Regions from separate parts of the Streptosporangium sp. H16 genome, predicted to be linked through region 1. Evidence: riboswitches for the same ligand, from Rfam matches in the RefSeq annotation. Region 1 holds a riboswitch; the other holds the start of a gene.

Region 1 (9,150 bases):
CGCCCAACTGCCCTTGACCTTGTTCAGCGGCGACTCGCCGTCCCAGATGTAGACCGGTGGCGCCGGGCGCTGTCCGAGCGGCTCGACGGGGCACAGGGCCGCCTCGGGACCGGCCGGGTGGATCCTGGAACAGTCGGCGAAGGTCATCGTCCGCGCCCAGAGGAAGGCGTTCCCCCTGGTCAGCCCAAAGCTGCCGTGCTCGGCCCGAAACCAGGCCGCGTACGAGCCCAGGCCGATCGCGGCGGCCAGCGTCGCGGCGACGACCGCCCGCCATCCGGCCCGGCGGATCAGCATGCAGACCAGCGCCACGGCGATCAGCGGCAGCCCGATCGTGCGGGTGACGGTCGCCGCGGCCAGCAGCGCTCCGGCCAGTGCCGCGACCCATACCGCGGGGCGCCGCCGCCACAGCAGCAGCGTGACCGCCAGCACCGCCAGGAACTGGAAGAGCAGGTCCGCCATGACGAGGTGTTCGAGCTGGAGCTGGTAGGCGTCCAGCAGCACCGGCAGCGCGGCGAGCGTCGCGCCCCACCCCGGCAACCCGCCCAGCCTGCGCAGCAGCAGGTAGACGCAGACAGCTACGGCCAGTCCGAGCAGGTGCTGCACCGCGACCACCGCGGGAACGCTGGACAGCGGCTTGAGGATCCACAGGAACAGCGCGTAGCCCGCCGGGCGGGACTCCAGGGGGCGGGGGTCGAGCCCCGCGTTCAGGTAGACGAAGGAGTCGGCCCAGAACCACAGGGCGGGCCGGTAGCCGAGCATGGCGAGCAGCCGCAGGCCGCCGCCCGCCAGCAGGGCGGTGATGAAGAGCCAGTGCGACCCGAGGAAGCGGAGCACCCGCAGGGGGCCGGAGGGGTTCGCGGGGCGCTGGGAGCGACGGGAACGGCTTGCCAGGTGCGTTCCCGTTACCACCGCGACCTCCCGAGTCCCGCGCACATGGCCACCCAGCATAGGCGTGGGATCGGGGGGTCTTGCACGTGATGCGAAATTTGATAGGGATTGAGGTCAGCACTCGATGACGTTGACCGCGAGCCCTCCCCGGCTGGTCTCCTTGTACTTGTCGAGCATGTCGCGGCCGGTGTCGCGCATCGTCTTGATGGCCTTGTCCAGCGAGACGAAGTGGCGGCCGTCGCCGCGCATCGCGATCCTGGCGGCGGCGATGGCCTTGATCGAGGCGACCGCGTTGCGCTCGATGCACGGGATCTGCACCAGGCCGCCGATCGGGTCGCAGGTCAGCCCCAGGTTGTGCTCGATGCCGATCTCGGCGGCGTTCTCGACCTGCTCCGGGGTGCCGCCCATCACCTCGGTGAGCCCGGCGGCGGCCATCGAGCAGGCCGAGCCGACCTCGCCCTGGCAGCCGACCTCGGCGCCGGAGATGGAGGCGTTCTCCTTGAACAGCACGCCGATCGCCCCCGCGGTCAGCAGGAAGCGGATCACGCCCTCGTCGTCGGAGTCCTTCGTGAAGCGGTCGTAGTAGGTGAGCACGGCCGGGATGATGCCCGCGGCGCCGTTGGTGGGCGCGGTGACGATGCGGCCTCCGGCGGCGTTCTCCTCGTTGACCGCGAGGGCGAACAGCGAGACCCAGTCCATCGTCTGCAGCGAGTCCTTCTCCGGCGACTCGCTGCGCAGCTGCCGGTGGAGCTGGTGGGCGCGGCGGCGGACCTTCAGGCCGCCGGGCAGCACGCCCTCCTTGCCGATGCCGCGCCGCACGCACTCGCTCATGACCTGCCACAGCACGAGCAGCTGGGCGCGGATCTCGGCCTCGGTGCGGCCGAACGCCCGCTCGTTCTCCAGCATCAGCCCGGAGATCGACAGCCCGGTCTCCGCGCACTGGGCGAGCAGCTCCGCGGCCGTGGTGAAGGGGTACGGCAGGACGGTGTCGTCGGGTTTGATCCGGTCGGCGCCGGTGGCGTTCTCGTCGACGACGAAGCCGCCGCCCACCGAGTAGTAGACCTTCTCGCGGATCGTCTCGCCGGACTCGGACAGCGCGGTGAAGCGCATGCCGTTGGGGTGGCCGGGGAGCGAGATCTTGCGTTCGAAGACGAGGTCCTCGCCGATGACGAAGGGGATCTCGCGGGAGCCGTACAGGGAGAGGGTGCCGGACTCGCGCATGGCGGCGAGCCGCTCGTCGACCGTGTCGACGTCGACCAGCTCGGGCTTCTCGCCGGACAGGCCGAGCAGCACGGCCTTGTCGCTGCCGTGGCCCTTGCCGGTCAGGCCCAGCGAGCCGTACAGGACGGCGCTCACCCGGGCGGTCTTCTCCAGCAGCCCGTCCTGGTGGAGGCCGCGGGCGAACTTGTGGGCGGCGGCCATCGGGCCGCCGGTGTGCGAGCTGGACGGGCCGATTCCGATCTTGAAGAGATCGAAGACGCTGATCGTCATCTGAATCCTTCCAGCGTGGACGGCCACGCGCGCCCGGAGACGCGCGTGGCCGTGACGCGAGGGGGGAGAGGCTTAGGACTCACCCGAGGTGAGCGCGGCGTACTCCTCCGGCGACAGCAGGTCGTCGGCGGAGCCCTCGAGGCGTACGCGGAACAGCCAGCCGTCGCCGTAGGGGTCGCCGTTGACCAGCGAGGGGTCGTCCACGACGGCCTGGTTGACCTCGACGACCTCGCCGGAGACCGGCGCGAAGATGTCGCTCACCGACTTGGTCGACTCGACCTCGCCGACCGCGTCGCCGGCGGCGATCGCCGAACCGACCTCGGGGAGGATCTGCACGAAGACCACGTCGCCCAGCGCCTGGGCGGCGTAGGCGGTGATGCCGACGGTGAGGGTCAGGCCGTCATCGATGCCGGAGATCCACTCGTGTTCTTTGGTGTAGTGCAGTTCCTCGGGAATGCTGCTCATTTTTTCCTCCTGTAGAAAGGCAGTGCGACGACCTCGACCGGCTCGTGGCTGCCCCTGATGTCCACGGCCAGTCCTGACGACAGGCCGTTGTCCACGTAGGCCATGGCGATGGGCCTGCCCAGTGACTGGGAGGGCGCCCCGCTGGTGACCTCGCCGACGACCGTGCCGTCGCCGGCGACCACCACCGGGTACCCGTGCCGGGGCACCCTGCGGCCGGTCGCGATCAGACCGACCAGGCGGCGGGACGGCGGGACGTCCTTGCGTGATTCGAGGGCGGCCCGGCCGACGAAGTCGCCCGGCTTGTCAAACCTCACCACACGGCCCAGCCCGGCGTCGAACGGGGTCAGCCCGGCCGACAGCTCGTTGCCGTAGAGCGGCATCCCGGCCTCCAGGCGGAGGGTGTCGCGGGCGGACAGGCCCGCGGGGATCAGGCCGTGCGGCGCGCCCGCCTCGGTGAGGGCGGCCCAGAGCGGCTCCGCGTCCTCGGCCGCGACGAACAGCTCGAAGCCGTCCTCGCCGGTGTAGCCCGTACGGGCGACGAGGGCCTCGCGGCCCGCGACGACGGCGGGCAGGCCGGCGTAGTACTTGAGCCCGTCGAGGTCGGCGTCGGTGAGCGCGCCCAGGATCTCCGCGGAGCGCGGGCCCTGGACCGCGACCAGCGCGTACCGCTCTGAGCGGTCGTCCACCGCGGCGTCGAAGCCCTTGGCGCGGCCGGTCAGCTCGGCGGCCACCCGCGGGTAGTTGGAGGCGTTGGCGACGACCATGAACTCGGCGGGGGCGAGCCGGTAGACGATCAGGTCGTCCAGCACGCCGCCCTCGGCGTCGACGATCATCGTGTAGCGGGCGCGGCCGGGCTCCAGCGCGGACAGGTGGCCGACCAGCGCGTAGTCGAGGGCCTCGGCGGCCTGCGGTCCGGTCACGAAGATCTCGCCCATGTGGGAGAGGTCGAACAGGCCGGCCGCCTGGCGGACCGCGTTGTGCTCGGCCGACTCGCTGCCGTAGCGGAGCGGCATCAGCCAGCCCGCGAAGTCGGTCAGCGTCGCGCCGAGGGACTCGTGCACGCCGCGCAGCGGCGTAGGTCGGGACATGTGCGCACCTCAGACAAGGGACAGATGAGAGCATCCTCCCCCTCTGTCGTCGGTGCCTGAGAGTTTCATCCGGGTTTTACCGGACTTTCACCTTCGGCGAGGCCGTGGGACCTGCTTTCCAGAGGGCACCTACCCGCACGGTCCTTTGCCTTGAGAGGTTCGCGGGGAGGGCTTGCTCCTTCAGGGGTCCTGGCCTGGGTGTCAGGACGCTCTCCCGCACGGGATTCATCGGTGTCAGCGGCCAGCCTAACCGCCCGAACCGGCCGAGCGAAATCCCCTCGCCGCCCCGAACCGGCCGGGCGAAATCCCCTCGCCATCCCCTCGCCATCCCCTCGCCGCCCCGATCCGCGCCGGTCAGGGGGTGGCGTGGCGTACCAGCGCCTCGAACAGGGCCGACTCGTCGTCGGTCTCGGGGTGCCACTGGACGGCGACGGCGAAGGGGTGGTCGTCCACTTCCACGGCCTCGATCGTGCCGTCCTCGGCGTGGGCGGTCACGCTCAGGCCCGCGGCGAGCCGGTCGAGGGCCTGGTGATGGTAGTGGGCCACATCCACGGTCTCGGCCCCGAAGATCTTCGAGGTCCGGCTGCCGGGGGCGAGCCACACCGGCATCCTGCCGTAGCGGCCGGGAGCCGGGGCGTGCCCCGGGTGGCCGACCACGTCGGGCAGGTGCTGGTGCAGGGTGCCGCCCAGCGAGACGTTCAGGACCTGCATGCCCCGGCAGACGCCCAGGAAGGGAAGGCCCCGCTCCAGGGCCGCCCGGACCAGCCCCAGCTCCGCGTCGTCGCGGAACGGCCGGACGTGGCCGGTCCGCTCGTGCGGCTCCTGCCCGTACCGCTCCGGGCCGACGTCCCCGCCGCCGGCCAGGATCAGCCCGTCCAGGCGTCCCGCCAGCGTCGCGGGGTCGCCCGCCGGGGGCAGGATCACCGGCTGCCCGCCCGCGCGGGCCACGTGGTCGACGTAGTCGTACGGCAGGAGTGCGGTGGTCGTCTCCCAGACGGTGAACCGCGCGGGCTCGACGTAGCAGGTGATGCCGATGACGGGACGGGACATGATCTCCTGTTTCGCCGCGCTTGCACCGAGGTCCCGGCACCGTGTGCCCATCCCGGCGCCCTCCCGCACGTTACCGGCCCCGGCGAGCCCCGGCGAGCCCCGGCACCGGTGGGGGGCGGGAGGGGTGCGGGCGGCGCCGTGGCGGGTGGCGGGAGTTAAGTGGTTAAGCGAATCCGCCGCCGGGGAGGTGGCGAAGCCACCGCCGCCGGTGTCGTCGCGAGCGCGGGCGTTCCGCCGTGCTCCGGCGATCACGGCGGGTCACCGGCCGCCAGGGAGAGCGTGGGAGATCGAGACGAGCGTAGTAGGGTGCGCAGCGGAAACGCGTCGAATAACCGGTTCAGGTGGGGGTCTCGTGAAGCGACCGACGATCGCCGACATCGCTCGTCGCGCGGGGGTGTCCAAGGTCGCGGTCTCCTACGCGCTGAACGACCGGCCGGGTGTGTCGGAGGCGAGAAGGAACACCATCAAGGCCATCGCCAGGGAGATCGGCTGGCAGCCCAACAGCGCGGCGCGCGCGCTCAACGGGGCACGGGCCCGCGCCGTCGGCCTGACCGTGTGCCGCCCGGCGCGGGTCCTGGGGATGGAACCGTTCTTCATGGAGCTGATCAGCGGCATCGAGAGCGAGCTGTCGGCCCGCTCCTACGCCCTGCTCCTGCAGGTGGTGACCGGCCACGCGCAGGAGGCGGAGGTTTACCGCAGGTGGTGGGGAGAGGGACGCGTCGACGGCATCATCCTGGTCGACCTGCACTTCGCCGACCCGCGCATCCCCGAGATCGAGGAGCTGGACCTGCCGGCCGTGGTGATCGGCCATCCGTCGGAGACGGGCTCGCTCGCCGCCGTCTGGTCCGACGACGGCGCGGCCATGCGGGAGACGGTGGAGTATCTCGCCGCACTCGGCCACCGCCGGATCGCCAGGGTCGCCGGGCTGCCCGCGCTGGTGCACACCGCCCTGCGCGATCAGGCCTTCACCGCCGCGTGCGACGAGCTCGGCCTGGCCGGTCACTCCGTCGTGCACACGGACTACACCGGCGAGGAGGGCGCGCGGGCCACGCGGCGGCTGGTCAGCGGCGCGAACCGGCCGACGGCGATCGTCTACGACAACGACATCATGGCCGTCGCCGGGCTTTCCGTCGCGCAGGAGATGCGGCTGGAGGTGCCCGCGGACCTGTCCCTCGTGGCCTGGGACGACTCGCCCCTCTCCCAGGTGGTGCGACCGGCCCTGACCGCTCTCGGCCGGGACATCCCCCACTCCGGGGCGCAGGCCGCGCGGAGCCTGCTGGCGCTGATCGCCGGTGAGCACGTCACCGGCGTCCGGACCGAGACGGCCCGGCTCACGCCGCGGGGCAGCACGGGCGTTCCGGGACGCCGGTGACCGACGCCGCCACCCCGTGACGGCACGGGCGTGCCGGGACGCCGGTGACGGGCGTCGGAACGGGGTGGCGGACGGCGTGGGCGTGCCGGGATTCCGGTGACGGGCGTCAGAACGGGGTGACGTACGCGCCGGAGATGCCGCCGTCCACCAGGAACTCCGAGCCGGTGATGAAGCTGGCGTCGTCCGAGGCGAGGAACGCCACCGCGGCGGCGATCTCGGACGCCTCGGCGAACCGGCCCACCGGGATGTGCACCAGGCGGCGCTGCGCCCGCTCGGGGTCCTTGGCGAACAGCTCCCGCAGCAGCGGAGTGTTCACCGGCCCCGGGCACAGGGCGTTCACCCGGATGCCCTCGCGGGCGAACTGCACGCCCAGCTCACGCGACATGGCCAGCACCCCGCCCTTGGACGCGGTGTAGGAGATCTGGCTGGTCGCCGACCCCATCACGGCCACGAACGACGCGGTGTTGATGATCGACCCCTTGCCCTGCCGCCGCATGTACGGGATGGCGTGCTTGCAGCACAGGTAGACCGAGGTGAGGTTGACCTCCTGGACCCGGCGCCAGGCGTCGATGCCGGTCTCCAGGATCGAGTCGTCGTCCGGCGGCGAGATGCCCGCGTTGTTGAACGCGATGTCCACGCTGCCGTAGGTGTCGAACGCGGCCTGGAACGCGCGGGCGACGTCGTCCTCGCTGGTCACGTCGGCCCGCACGAACAGCCCGCCGACCTCGTCGGCGGCCGCCGCACCGGTCTTCTCGTCCAGGTCCACGCACACGACGCGGGCGCCCTCCTCGGCGAACCGGCGCGCGGTGGCCAGGCCGATCCCGCTTCCGGCGCCGGTGATGACGGCGACCCGGTCCTGCAAACGCAGCATCGCTACTACTCCTCGGAAATGAAGACGTTCTTGATCTCGGTGAACGCTGACAGGGCGTCGGGGCCCAGCTCGCGGCCGAGGCCCGACTGCTTGAAACCGCCGAACGGGGTCCAGTAGCGGACGCTCGAATGGGAGTTGACGCTGAGGTTGCCCGCCTCGACCGCCCTGGCCATCCGCAGCGCCCGGCCGACGTCGCGGGTCCAGATGGACCCGCTCAGGCCGTACGGGGTGTCGTTGGCGATCCGCACGGCGTCCGCCTCGTCGTCGAACGGCACCACCGACACCACCGGTCCGAAGATCTCCTCGGTGAACGCCCGGTCGTCCGCCGACCGGGGCGTCAGGACCGTCGCGGGGAACCAGAACCCCGGCCCCGGCGGGCACGCGCCCTGAAGGTGGGGCGGTTCGGTGACGAAGGAGGCCACCCGGTCCCGGTGCTCGGCGCTGATCAGCGGGCCCATCTCGGTGGCCTCGTCGCGGGGGTCGCCGACCCTGACACCCAGCACTGCCTCCCCGAACCGGGCCAGGAACTCGTCGTGGACCGAGCGCTCGACCAGGATCCGGGAGCGCGCGCAGCAGTCCTGGCCCGCGTTGTCGAAGACCGCGTACGGCGCGGTCGCCGCCGCCCTCTCCAGGTCGGCGTCGGCGAAGACCACGTTGGCGCTCTTGCCGCCCAGCTCCAGGGTGAGCCGCTTGACCTGCCCGGCGCAGGTGGTGGCGATCTCCTTGCCGACCTCGGTCGAGCCGGTGAACACGATCTTCGCCACGCCGGGGTGCTCGACCAGCCGGGCGCCCGCCACCTCCCCGGCCCCGGGCAGGACCTGGAACACCCCCTCGGGCAGGCCGGCGGCCAGGGCCAGCTCGGCCACCCGCAGCGCGGTCAGCGGCGTCCACTCGGCGGGCTTGACGATCACGGTGTTGCCCGCGGCCAGCGCCGGGGCCGCCCCCCAGGTCATGATGACCATCGGGAAGTTCCACGGCACGATCACGCCGACGACGCCCAGCGGCTCCCTGAAGGTGACGTCCAGCCCGCCGGGCACCGGGATCTGCAGGCCGTGGTCGCGCTCGGGCGCCCCCGCGTAGAAGTCGAGCACGTCGGCGACGTTGCCCGCCTCCCAGCGGGCGTTGCCGATCGTGTGCCCGGAGTTGGCGACCTCCAGCAGGGCCAGTTCCTCCGCGTGCTCGCGCACCAGCGAGGCGAAACGGCGCAGCAGCCGGGCCCGGTCTCCCGGGCCGACGTTCCGCCAGGTCGCGAAGGCCCGCCTGGCACGCTCCACGGCCCGGTCGGTCTCGGCGGCGTCCGCCATCTCGACCTCGGCGACGACCTCTTCCGTCGCCGGGTTGATGATCTTCATGTTCACATCCGTTCGAATCCCCGGAAAAGCTCCCAGTCGGTCACCGCCGCGTCGAAGGCGGCCAGCTCGACCCGGGCGTTGTTCGCGTAGTGCGCCACGACGTCCTCGCCGAAGGCGGCCGTCGCGAACTCGGAGCCCTCCCAGAGCTCCAGCGCGTCCCGCAGCGTGCTCGGCACGGTCTCCGCGCCGGACGAGTAGGCGTTCCCCGTGAACGCGTCCTCGAGCGGCAGCTCGTTCTCGATGCCGTGCAGCCCGGCCGCGACGAGCGCCGAGACCGCGAGGTAGGGGTTGACGTCGCCGCCGGGCACCCGGTTCTCGATCCGCAGCGAGGGGCCGTGGCCGACCAGGCGCAGCGCGCAGGTCCTGTTGTCCACGCCCCACTTGACCGCGGTGGGGGCGAAGCTGCCCGGCACGTACCGCTTGTAGGAGTTGATGTTCGGCGCGTACAGCAGGGTCAGCTCGCGCATCAGCGCGATCTGCCCGGCGATGAAGTGCCGGCCCGCGGCCGACAGGCCGTGGGCCCCGGAACCGGCCATGACCGGCTCCCCGGCCGCGTCCCGCAGCGAGATGTGG
Region 2 (9,150 bases), on a different contig from region 1:
CGGGTCGGCGGTGGCCAGCGCGTCACGCAACGACCGCTCGGCCTCCTCCGCGCCCGTGGCGAGCCTGGCGAGGGCCATGTGCGCCAGCGGGACGTAGGCGGGATGGCCGACGCCCAGCGCGGCCTGCCAGGCAGCGCGGGCCTGGTCGGCCAGGTCCTCCCGCTCGAAGCTCCCCGCGAGCAGGCAGGCGGCCTGGGCGGCGAACTCCGGATGCCCGGTCGCCAGCGCGGTGCGCGCGGCCGCGCGGGAACCCGCCACGTCCCCGCTCTCCTCCAGCACCACCGCGAGACCCACCGCCGCCTGGGCCCGGTCGGGCTCGTCGGGATCGGCGACCAGCTCGGCGAAGATCGCGGCGGCGCCGTCGAGGTCGCCCGCCTCGGCCAGTCTTCGCGCGGTGTCCAAGGGACGGGTGTCCACCTCAGGCATGCAGGATCCTTCCGGATACGGAGACGCCCCGAGCCTAACGACTCGGGGCGCCCTCCGTCCTGTCGCATTCCCCGCGAATATCGAGGGTCGCGCGGGCCTCCGATCCCGGCCGCTCCCCGGCGGTGATCAGTCCTCGTACGCCTCCAGGGGAGGGCAGGAGCAGACCAGGTTGCGGTCACCGTAGGCCTGGTCGATGCGGCGGACCGGCGACCAGTACTTGCCCTCGCGCACCGACGGCAGCGGGTAGGCCGCCTCGGTGCGGCTGTAGGGGTGGCCCCACTCGTCGGCGACGAGGCTGTCGGCCGTGTGCGGGGCGTTGCGCAGCGGGTTGTCGGTCTTGTCGTACGCCCCGGAGGCGACCTTCGCGATCTCCTCGCGAATCGCGATCATCGCCTCGCAGAACCGGTCGAGCTCGGCCAGGTCCTCGCTCTCGGTCGGCTCGATCATCAGCGTGCCGGCCACCGGGAAGGACATGGTCGGGGCGTGGAAGCCGTAGTCGATGAGGCGCTTGGCCACGTCGTCGACCGTCACCCCGGTCTCCTTGGTGATCTGGCGCAGGTCCACGATGCACTCGTGGGCGACCAGGCCGCCGCGGCCGGTGTAGAGGACCGGGTAGTGGGGGCTGAGCCTGCGGGCCAGGTAGTTGGCCGACAGGATGGCCTGCTCGGTGGCCGCCTTCAGCCCGTCGGCGCCCATCATCCGGATGTAGGCCCAGGAGATGGGCAGGATGCCCGCGGAGCCGTACGGGGCCGCCGAGACCGGGCCGACCGCTGTGCCTTCGCCGCCCTCGCGCAGCGGGTGGCCGGGCAGGTAGTCGGCCAGGTGGGCGCGGACCGCGACCGGGCCGACGCCGGGACCGCCGCCGCCGTGCGGGATGCAGAAGGTCTTGTGCAGGTTCAGGTGGGAGACGTCCGCCCCGAATTCGCCGGGCCTGGCCAGGCCGACCAGCGCGTTGAGGTTGGCGCCGTCGACGTAGACCTGCCCTCCCGCCTCGTGCACCAGCTCGCAGATCCGCACGATCGTCTCCTCGTACACGCCGTGCGTGGACGGGTAGGTCACCATGATCGCGGCGAGCTGCTCGCGGTGCTTGTCGATCTTCGCGACGAGGTCGTCGACGTCCACGTTGCCCTGGTCGTCACAGGCGACCACGGCCACGCGCATGCCCGCCATCACCGCGCTCGCGGCGTTGGTGCCGTGCGCGGAGGAGGGGATCAGGCAGACGTCGCGGCCCGACTCGCCGCGGGCGGTGTGGTAGGCGCGGATCGCCAGGAGCCCGGCGAACTCGCCCTGGGAGCCGGCGTTCGGCTGGAGCGACACGGCGTCGTAGCCGGTGACCTCGGCCAGCCAGCGCTCCAACTGCCCGATCAGCTCGATGTAACCCGCGGCCTGGTCCTCGGGCGCGTAGGGGTGCAGCCCGGCGAACTCCGGCCAGGTGATCGGCTCCATCTCGGTGGTCGCGTTGAGCTTCATGGTGCAGGAGCCCAGCGGGATCATCGACCGGTCGAGCGCGATGTCCTTGTCCTGGAGCCTGCGCAGGTAGCGCAGCATGGCCGTCTCGGAGCGGTGGCTGTGGAAGACCGGGTGGGTCAGGTAGTCGCTGACCCGGGCCAGCGCGGCGGGCAGCGCGTCGTGCGCGGCGGCGTCGAGGTCGGCGAGCACGGCGCCGCTGATCCCGAAGGCGGCCAGGACCTGCTCCAGGTGGAGGAGCTCGGTCCTCTCGTCGCAGGTGACGCCCACGTGGTCGGCGTCGACCAGGCGCAGGTTCACCCCGTTGTCGCGGGCCGCGGCGACGACCGCCTCGGCGCGGCCGGGCACCTTGGCGAGCACGGTGTCGAAGAAGGTGTCGTGCACGACCTCGACGCCGCCCTGGCGCAGGCCCTCGGCGAGCACGACGGCGTGCCGGTGGGTGCGGCGGCCGATCCTGCGCAGGCCCTCGGGGCCGTGGTAGACGGCGTACATGCCGGCGATCACGGCGAGCAGCACCTGCGCGGTGCAGATGTTGCTGGTGGCCTTCTCGCGGCGGATGTGCTGCTCTCGGGTCTGGAGCGCGAGCCGGTACGCGGGGCGCCGGTCGGCGTCCTGGGAGACGCCCACCAGGCGGCCGGGCAGCTGGCGCTGGAGGCCGTCGCGGACCGCCATGTAGGCGGCGTGCGGGCCGCCGAAGCCGAGGGGGACGCCGAAGCGCTGCGAGGAGCCGACCGCGATGTCGGCGCCGAGCTCGCCGGGCGCGGCCAGCAGGGTGAGGGCCAGCAGGTCGGCGGCGGCGACCACCTGGGCGCCGCGCGCGTGGGCGGCGTCGGCGATGGCGCGGAAGTCGCGAATCCTGCCGCTGGCGCCGGGATACTGCACGAGCACCCCGAAGCACTCGGGGAGTTCGGCGGTGAAGTCGCTCTCGACCAGCTCGATGCCGAGCGGCTCGGCGCGGGTGCGCAGCACCGCCTTGGTCTGCGGCAGCGCGTCGGCGTCCACCACGAACACCTTCGAGGGGCTGCGGCCCGCGCGGCGGGCCAGGGTCATCGCCTCGGCGGCGGCGGTGGCCTCGTCCAGCAGGGAGGCCCCGGCGACGTCGAGGGCGGTCAGGTCGGAGACGACGGTCTGGAAGTTGATCAGAGCTTCCAGGCGGCCCTGGGAGATCTCCGGCTGGTAGGGCGTGTACGCGGTGTACCAGCCCGGGTTCTCCAGGAGGTTGCGGCGGATGACGCCCGGGGTGATCGTGTCGTGGTACCCCAGGCCGATCATCGAGGTGAGCACGGTGTTGCGCCCGGCGAGGACCCGCAGCTCGGCGAGAGCCTCGGACTCCCCGGCCGCCGGGGGCAGGCTCAGCCGCTCCGAGGAACGGATCGCCTCGGGCACGGCCACCGCGACCAGGTCGGCGACGGAGGCGAATCCGACCGCCTCCAGCATGCGGGTCTGGCCGGCGTCGTCCGGCCCTATGTGACGGGTCGCGAACGCGGGAGAGCCGAGTTCGCTGAGCGATGACAGGTCGGTCATTGGTGAAGCCTCCCGGGACGGGGTGGAGACCGGCGCTGGGCGCGGGCGTATGCCTGGTCTCCCCCTCTGTCATCACGACCGTCGTGCGGGGTCGTGACCTGAGAGCTTCACCTGCCCGTTGCCGGGAGGCTTGCACCGTCGGTGAGTCGCGCCTGGCGAGCGCGCCTGCTTTCCAGAGTTGCCTCGTCCGTGCGGTACCGGGTGCCTGAGAGATTCCGGGGAGGTTGCTCCTTCGGCGCCCCGATCTTGGTCGGGGTCTCTCCCGCACAGGGTCAGTGGCAGGTCCGAGTTTACCCGGTTCGTCGTGCTCTGCGACGACGGGCCAGCTCATCGGCCTGATGATCTCCTAAAGGGCCCTCGCTCGACTCCGCGCGTTCGCCGGGCAGATCCGCGAGGGAGCCCTCCACCTCCTGCCACACCCGTCCCAGTGCTATGCCGAAGACTCCCTGACCGCCCTGGAGGAGGTCGATGACCTCGTCGGGCGAGGTGCACTCGTAGACGCTCACCCCGTCGCTCATCAGGGTGATCCCGGCCAGGTCGTTGACGCCCCTGTCGCGCAGGTGCTGCACGGCGATGCGGATCTGCTGGAGGGAGACACCGGTGTCGAGGAGCCGCTTGACGACCTTGAGGACCAGGATGTCGCGAAAGCCGTACAGCCGCTGGGAGCCGGAGCCGTGGGCGGCTCGCACGGTGGGCTCGACCAGGCCGGTGCGCGCCCAGTAGTCGAGTTGCCGGTAGGTGATGCCGGCCGCGGAACAGGCCGTGGGGCCCCGGTAGCCGATGTCGGCGGGCACCTTCACCGGTTGCCCGTCGAACAGCAGACCCTCTTCACCCGCGCGCTGACGTGCCGACTGGCGCCGTTCCGGGTCATCCTGATCGGCGTTTCTACCCTCGCCGCTGCTGACCGCCACGCGGACCTCCGGCTTTCTCTCATCCCACGGCCTGATCTGGGGGTTTACGCACGACCGCGGGTTTCACTTGCACCGTAGGACTGGGGCCAAGTCCAGTCAACGACCCCACCCGGCGCGTCGTGAAGCGTAAATGCACCGAAATTCCTACCCCGCGCGGCCGAAGTCCTCGGGCGTGATCGTGTCAAGGAACTCCCTGAACTTCTCCACCTCGTCCTCCTGGTCGTCCGGGATGATCACTCCTGCCTCCCGGACCACGTCCTCACTCGCGAAGATACGTGCGCCGGTGCGAAGTGCCAAGGCGATCGAGTCCGAGGGACGCGCGCTCACCTCGACCCCGTTGGAGAACACGAGATCCGCGAAGAAGATGCCGTCGCGCAGGGCGACGATGTTGACCGTGCTCAGCCGGACGCCGAGCCCTTCGAGCACGTCACGGAACAGGTCATGCGTGAGCGGCCGGGGTGGTGGTTCCTCGGCCTGGGCCATGGCGATCGCCGTGGCCTCCGTCATGCCGATCCAGATAGGTAGGTAACGCTCCCCATGCGTCTCTTTCAGCAAGACGATCGGCTGGTTGGAGGGCATCTCAACTCGAACGCCCACGACCTCCATCTGCAACACGGGCTGCTCCGTCTTCGCTGGATTCCGACCGGTTTGTTCAACGTAACACTCGTGGGGGTACGAGTGCCTGGTCAGGTTCTCACCGGCCCAGGGCCCCACGAACGCCGGAACGCAGCAGAGAGGCGTGCAATTCCAGCAGCAGGCCGGAGATCTCCCTGGCCGTCTCGTCGGCCTGGTCGATGGCCCCGGGGGCGCGGCGGCGCAGGAGCGGGGCGACGGCCTGCTCCACCAGGCCGGCCTCGCGCTCCGCGGCGGCCTTGACGGCCCGCAGGTGGCGGGCCCGCAGGCCGAAGGCGGCCAGGGCTCCGACGCTGCGGGCCACGGCCAGCGCCTCGGCGTCGTAGTAGCGGGCCACGGCGGCCAGCAGGCCGTAGTCCTCCAGCTCGGCGAGGGTCTCCTCGTCGAGCTCGGCGGCGGCGAGCAGCTCCTCGCGGGTGAGCCGGATCTCGGGGGGCGCGTCGTCGGGGACCGCGCGCGGCCTGGCGGCCGGGCGCTCCTCGCGGTCGGCCGCCTCCAGATGATCCTTGATGACGCGCAGCGGCAGGTAGCGGTCACGCTGCTCGCTGAGGATGTAACGGAGCCGCTCGACGTCGGCGTAGGTGAACTTGCGGTATCCGGAGGGACTGCGCTCCGGCTCGATCAGCCCCTCGCCCTCCAGGAAACGAATCTTGGAGATGCTGACATCGGGGAACTCGCCCTGCAGGAGAGCGAGCACCTCCCCGATGCTCATGTGCGCACGAGCGGCCTGCGAGCTCATCATCCTCCAGCGGCGCCGCGGGTGAGGAAGACGAGGCGGAACTTGCCGATCTGCACCTCGTCCCCGCCGTACAGCGGGACCTCCTCGATGCGCTCGCGGTTCACGTACGTGCCGTTCAGGCTGCCGACGTCACGGACGGTGAAGACCCCGCCGCCGCGCCGGTAGAACTCCACGTGGCGGCGCGAGACCGTGATGTCGTCGAGGAAGATGTCGCTCTCGGGGTGACGGCCCACGGTGGTCAGGTCGCTGTCGAGCAGGAACCGGCTGCCGGCGTTGGGGCCGCGCATCGCGACCAGCAGCGCGGTGCCCGGGGGCAACTGCTCGACGGCCTGCCGTTCGGCGAGAAGCGTCTCACCTGTCTCCGCCTCGTATGCCTCGATCCCGGAGAGGGAGATCGTCGATGTGCTGTCTCCGGGGGTCTCGGCTTTGGTAAGCGGCGACCCGCATCGTGAACAGAAACGGGCATCCTCAGGATTGGCATGACCGCACTGCGTGCAGTAGACGCTCGGCATCGATCGGCTCGGCCTCCTACCGCGAAGACGCGGCAACGGTGCTCAGTGATGCGCGCCTCGCTTCTTCGCTTCTCAAGTGTTTTCTCGGACTGCGAATGCCGCAACATACAGTGATGAGGCGCGAAGGTCAAGGTTGACGCTGAACCGCGGGTACGGTCGGTGACAAAGTTACAGTGGGGCACTGTCCCCGGTCCATGGCGCCGCGCTGTGTTTGTGGCAACCGCTCGGCCCGCGGCCCCCGTCCGGGCGCCCTCCCGCGCCTTCGGCGCGCCCGCCGGGGCCTGGTCCCGTCAGCCGCCCGCGGCCTCCTCGACCACCCGCGCCCAGTGCTCGATCAGGGTCTGCGCGGAGTCGACGTCGAACCCCTCGGCCCACAGGTGGGTGACCGCCTCCGTCGGGTCGGGCAGCACCAGGGTCCAGCTGCCGTCCTCGGCGACGACCCGCACCCCGTCAGTGGTGTCGATGCGGTAGTGCTCGGCGGCCTCGATGACCGAGCGCATCACCGCGCCCTTGGCGGCCCACGGGGTCGGCACGGTCCGGCGCAGCAGCTTGGCCTCGGGGATCCTGGCGTCGATCTGGCTGAGCGAGAGCCGGGTCCTGGCGACCAGGCCCAGCAGGCGCAGGAACACCGCCAGGCCGTCCACCGTGGGGCCGAACTCGGGCACGATGAAACCGCCGCGCCCGTCGGCCGCGAAGATCATCTCTGGCCCCCTGGCCGCGGCGGTGAGCGCGTCGATCGCGGTGGAGGTCCACTCGGCCTGGACGCCGTGGAACCTGCAGACCTGCTCGGCCACCCGGGTGGTGGTGACCGGCAGCGCCACCCTGCCGCCGCGCCGCTCGGCGGCGACCAGGTCGAGCACCACCAGCAGGGCGCGCTCCTCGCTGATCAGCTGGCCCTTCTCGTCCACCAGCGCGACCCGCTCCCCCACCGGGTCGAAACGCACCCCGAAGGCCGCCCTGGAGGAGCTGACGAGCTCCGCCAGGCGCTGCAGGTCGCGGCGGCGCTCGGCGAGGGTCTCGGTGGGCGAGGCGTCGTCCAGCCGGTTGTTGACGGTCAGCACGTCCACCCCGACGCGGCCCAGCAGGCTGGGCAGCACCAGCGAGGAGGTGCCTCCGGCGCAGTCGACCACGACCTTCATGTCGGCGTCGCGCACCCCGCTGATGTCGACCAGGCGCAGCAGCTCGTGCGTGTAGTCCTCCACCGCCCGGGCGGGGAAGCTCAGCTCGGCGATCTCCCCGGGGAAGGCGCGGCGGAACTCCTGCCGGGAGAAGACCCGGTCCAGCTTGCGCTGGGCCGCCGGGGACAGGTCCGCGCCGTGCTCGTCCATGAAGACGATGTCGACGCTCTGCGGGTCGCCGGGGGTGGTGCGCAGCGCGATGCCGCCGACGGCGTTCTCCCTGGCGGTGTGGAAGCGGGCCACCGGGAGTGGGGACGCCTCCAGGTCGAGCACGTTGATCGCGCTGGCGTTCAGGGCGCTGATCACGGCCCGCTTCAGCGCCCGCGCGGCGCGGGAGGAGTCGCGGGAGGTGATGACCGAGGCGCCCTTCTTCAGGGTGGTGGCGTAGGCGCTGGCCAGCCGTACGCACAGCTCGGGGGTGATCTCGACGTTGACCAGCCCCGAGACCCCCCGGGGGCCGAACAGGTTGCGCTGGGCGCGCGGCTCCCAGATGACGCTGTTGTTGATCACCGCCCCGGCCTCGATGGTCTTGAACGGGTAGATCTTGACGCCGGAGGAGATGTACGCCTCGGCCTCGATGATGCACTCGTCGCCGACGACGGCGCCCTCCTCGACCCTGGCGCCGGTCATCAGGTCGGTGTTCTTGCCGATCACGCAGCCGCGCAGGTGGGCGCTGGGCCCGACGTAGACGTTGTCGTGGACGACCGCGCGGTGCAGGAAGGCCCCCTCCCTGACCACCGCGTTGCTGCCCAGCACGGTGTACTCGCGCAGCTCGGCGCCCGCCTCGATCTTGGCGTAGTCGCCGACGTAGAGGGGGCCCTTGAGGACTGCGTCGGCGTCGACCGAGGCCCCCTCGGCGACCCAGACGCCCGGCGAGACCTCGAAGGCGTCGATGTCGACCTTGACCCGGCCGGACAGGACGTCGGCCTGGGCCTTGAGGTAGCTCTCGTGGGTGCCGACGTCCTCCCAGTAGCCGTCGGCCACGTAGCCGTACAGCGGGGCGCCGCGCTCCAGCAGCCTGGGGAACACGTCGCCCGACCAGTCGACGGACTCCCCTGCCGCGATCTCGTCGAGGACCTCGGGCTCCATCACGTAGATGCCGGTGTTGGCGGTGTCGGAGAAGACCTGGCCCCAGGTCGGCTTCTCCAGGAAGCGCTCCACCCTGCCCTGGTCGTCGACGATGACGATGCCGAACTCCAGCGGGTTGGGGACGCGCTTGAGCCCGATCGTGACCATCGCGCCGTTCTCGCGGTGGAAGCGGATCATGTCGGTCAGGTCGATGTCGGTCAGCGCGTCGCCGGAGATGACCAGGAAGCGGTCGTCGCGGAGCCGGTCGGCGGCGTTCTTCACGCTGCCCGCGGTGCCGAGCGGCGTGTCCTCGGTGGCGTAGTACAGGCTCATGCCGAGCTCGTCGCCGTCGCCGAAGTAGTTGCGGACCAGGGCGGCCAGGAACTGCACGGTGACCACCGTCTCGGTGAAGCCGTGCCGTTTCAGCAGGCGAAGCACATGCTCCATGATCGGCCGGTTGATCACGGGTAGAAGAGGTTTGGGCTGGTTCGCGGTCATCGGCCGGAGCCGTGTCCCCTCCCCGCCCGCCATGACGACGGCCTTCACAGATCACCTCTTAAGGCGTTTGGCCTCGCTTGTCAGCTGACGCACCTGTACCCAATACAGCACCCCGGACCACCAGTACAGGCCGGTGCCCCAGATGGCCAGGGACCAGCCGACGATCCCCGCCACCTCGCCGTACCAGGAGGGAT

What was found. Region 1 has a riboswitch for glycine ahead of gcvT (glycine cleavage system aminomethyltransferase GcvT). Riboswitches for the same ligand answer to the same signal wherever they lie in the genome.
Region 2: it holds a riboswitch for glycine, as region 1 does, so the genes downstream of both, gcvP (aminomethyl-transferring glycine dehydrogenase) here and gcvT (glycine cleavage system aminomethyltransferase GcvT) in region 1, are expected to answer to the same signal.

The regions. Positions count from the first base shown of each region.
Region 1 is NZ_JBPXMD010000003.1:29,911-39,060, reverse strand. Features, by position in the region: gene ACTOQ2_RS05935 (hypothetical protein) at 1-909, opposite strand, end outside; gene ACTOQ2_RS05930 (L-serine ammonia-lyase) at 1,003-2,379, opposite strand; gene gcvH (glycine cleavage system protein GcvH) at 2,452-2,844, opposite strand; gene gcvT (glycine cleavage system aminomethyltransferase GcvT) at 2,841-3,932, opposite strand; glycine riboswitch at 3,966-4,060, opposite strand; glycine riboswitch at 4,061-4,159, opposite strand; gene ACTOQ2_RS05915 (gamma-glutamyl-gamma-aminobutyrate hydrolase family protein) at 4,287-4,982, opposite strand; gene ACTOQ2_RS05910 (LacI family DNA-binding transcriptional regulator) at 5,335-6,354, shown strand; gene ACTOQ2_RS05905 (3-oxoacyl-ACP reductase) at 6,461-7,225, opposite strand; gene ACTOQ2_RS05900 (aldehyde dehydrogenase family protein) at 7,231-8,577, opposite strand; gene ACTOQ2_RS05895 (glutamine synthetase family protein) at 8,580-9,150, opposite strand, start outside.
Region 2 is NZ_JBPXMD010000033.1:31,486-40,635, reverse strand. Features, by position in the region: gene ACTOQ2_RS35910 (tetratricopeptide repeat protein) at 1-426, opposite strand, end outside; gene gcvP (aminomethyl-transferring glycine dehydrogenase) at 553-3,417, opposite strand; glycine riboswitch at 3,600-3,692, opposite strand; gene ACTOQ2_RS35900 (MerR family transcriptional regulator) at 3,708-4,328, opposite strand; gene ACTOQ2_RS35895 (bifunctional nuclease family protein) at 4,473-4,943, opposite strand; gene ftsR (transcriptional regulator FtsR) at 5,023-5,673, opposite strand; gene ACTOQ2_RS35885 (FHA domain-containing protein) at 5,700-6,212, opposite strand; gene ACTOQ2_RS35880 (sugar phosphate nucleotidyltransferase) at 6,503-9,004, opposite strand; gene ACTOQ2_RS35875 (CDP-alcohol phosphatidyltransferase family protein) at 9,008-9,150, opposite strand, start outside.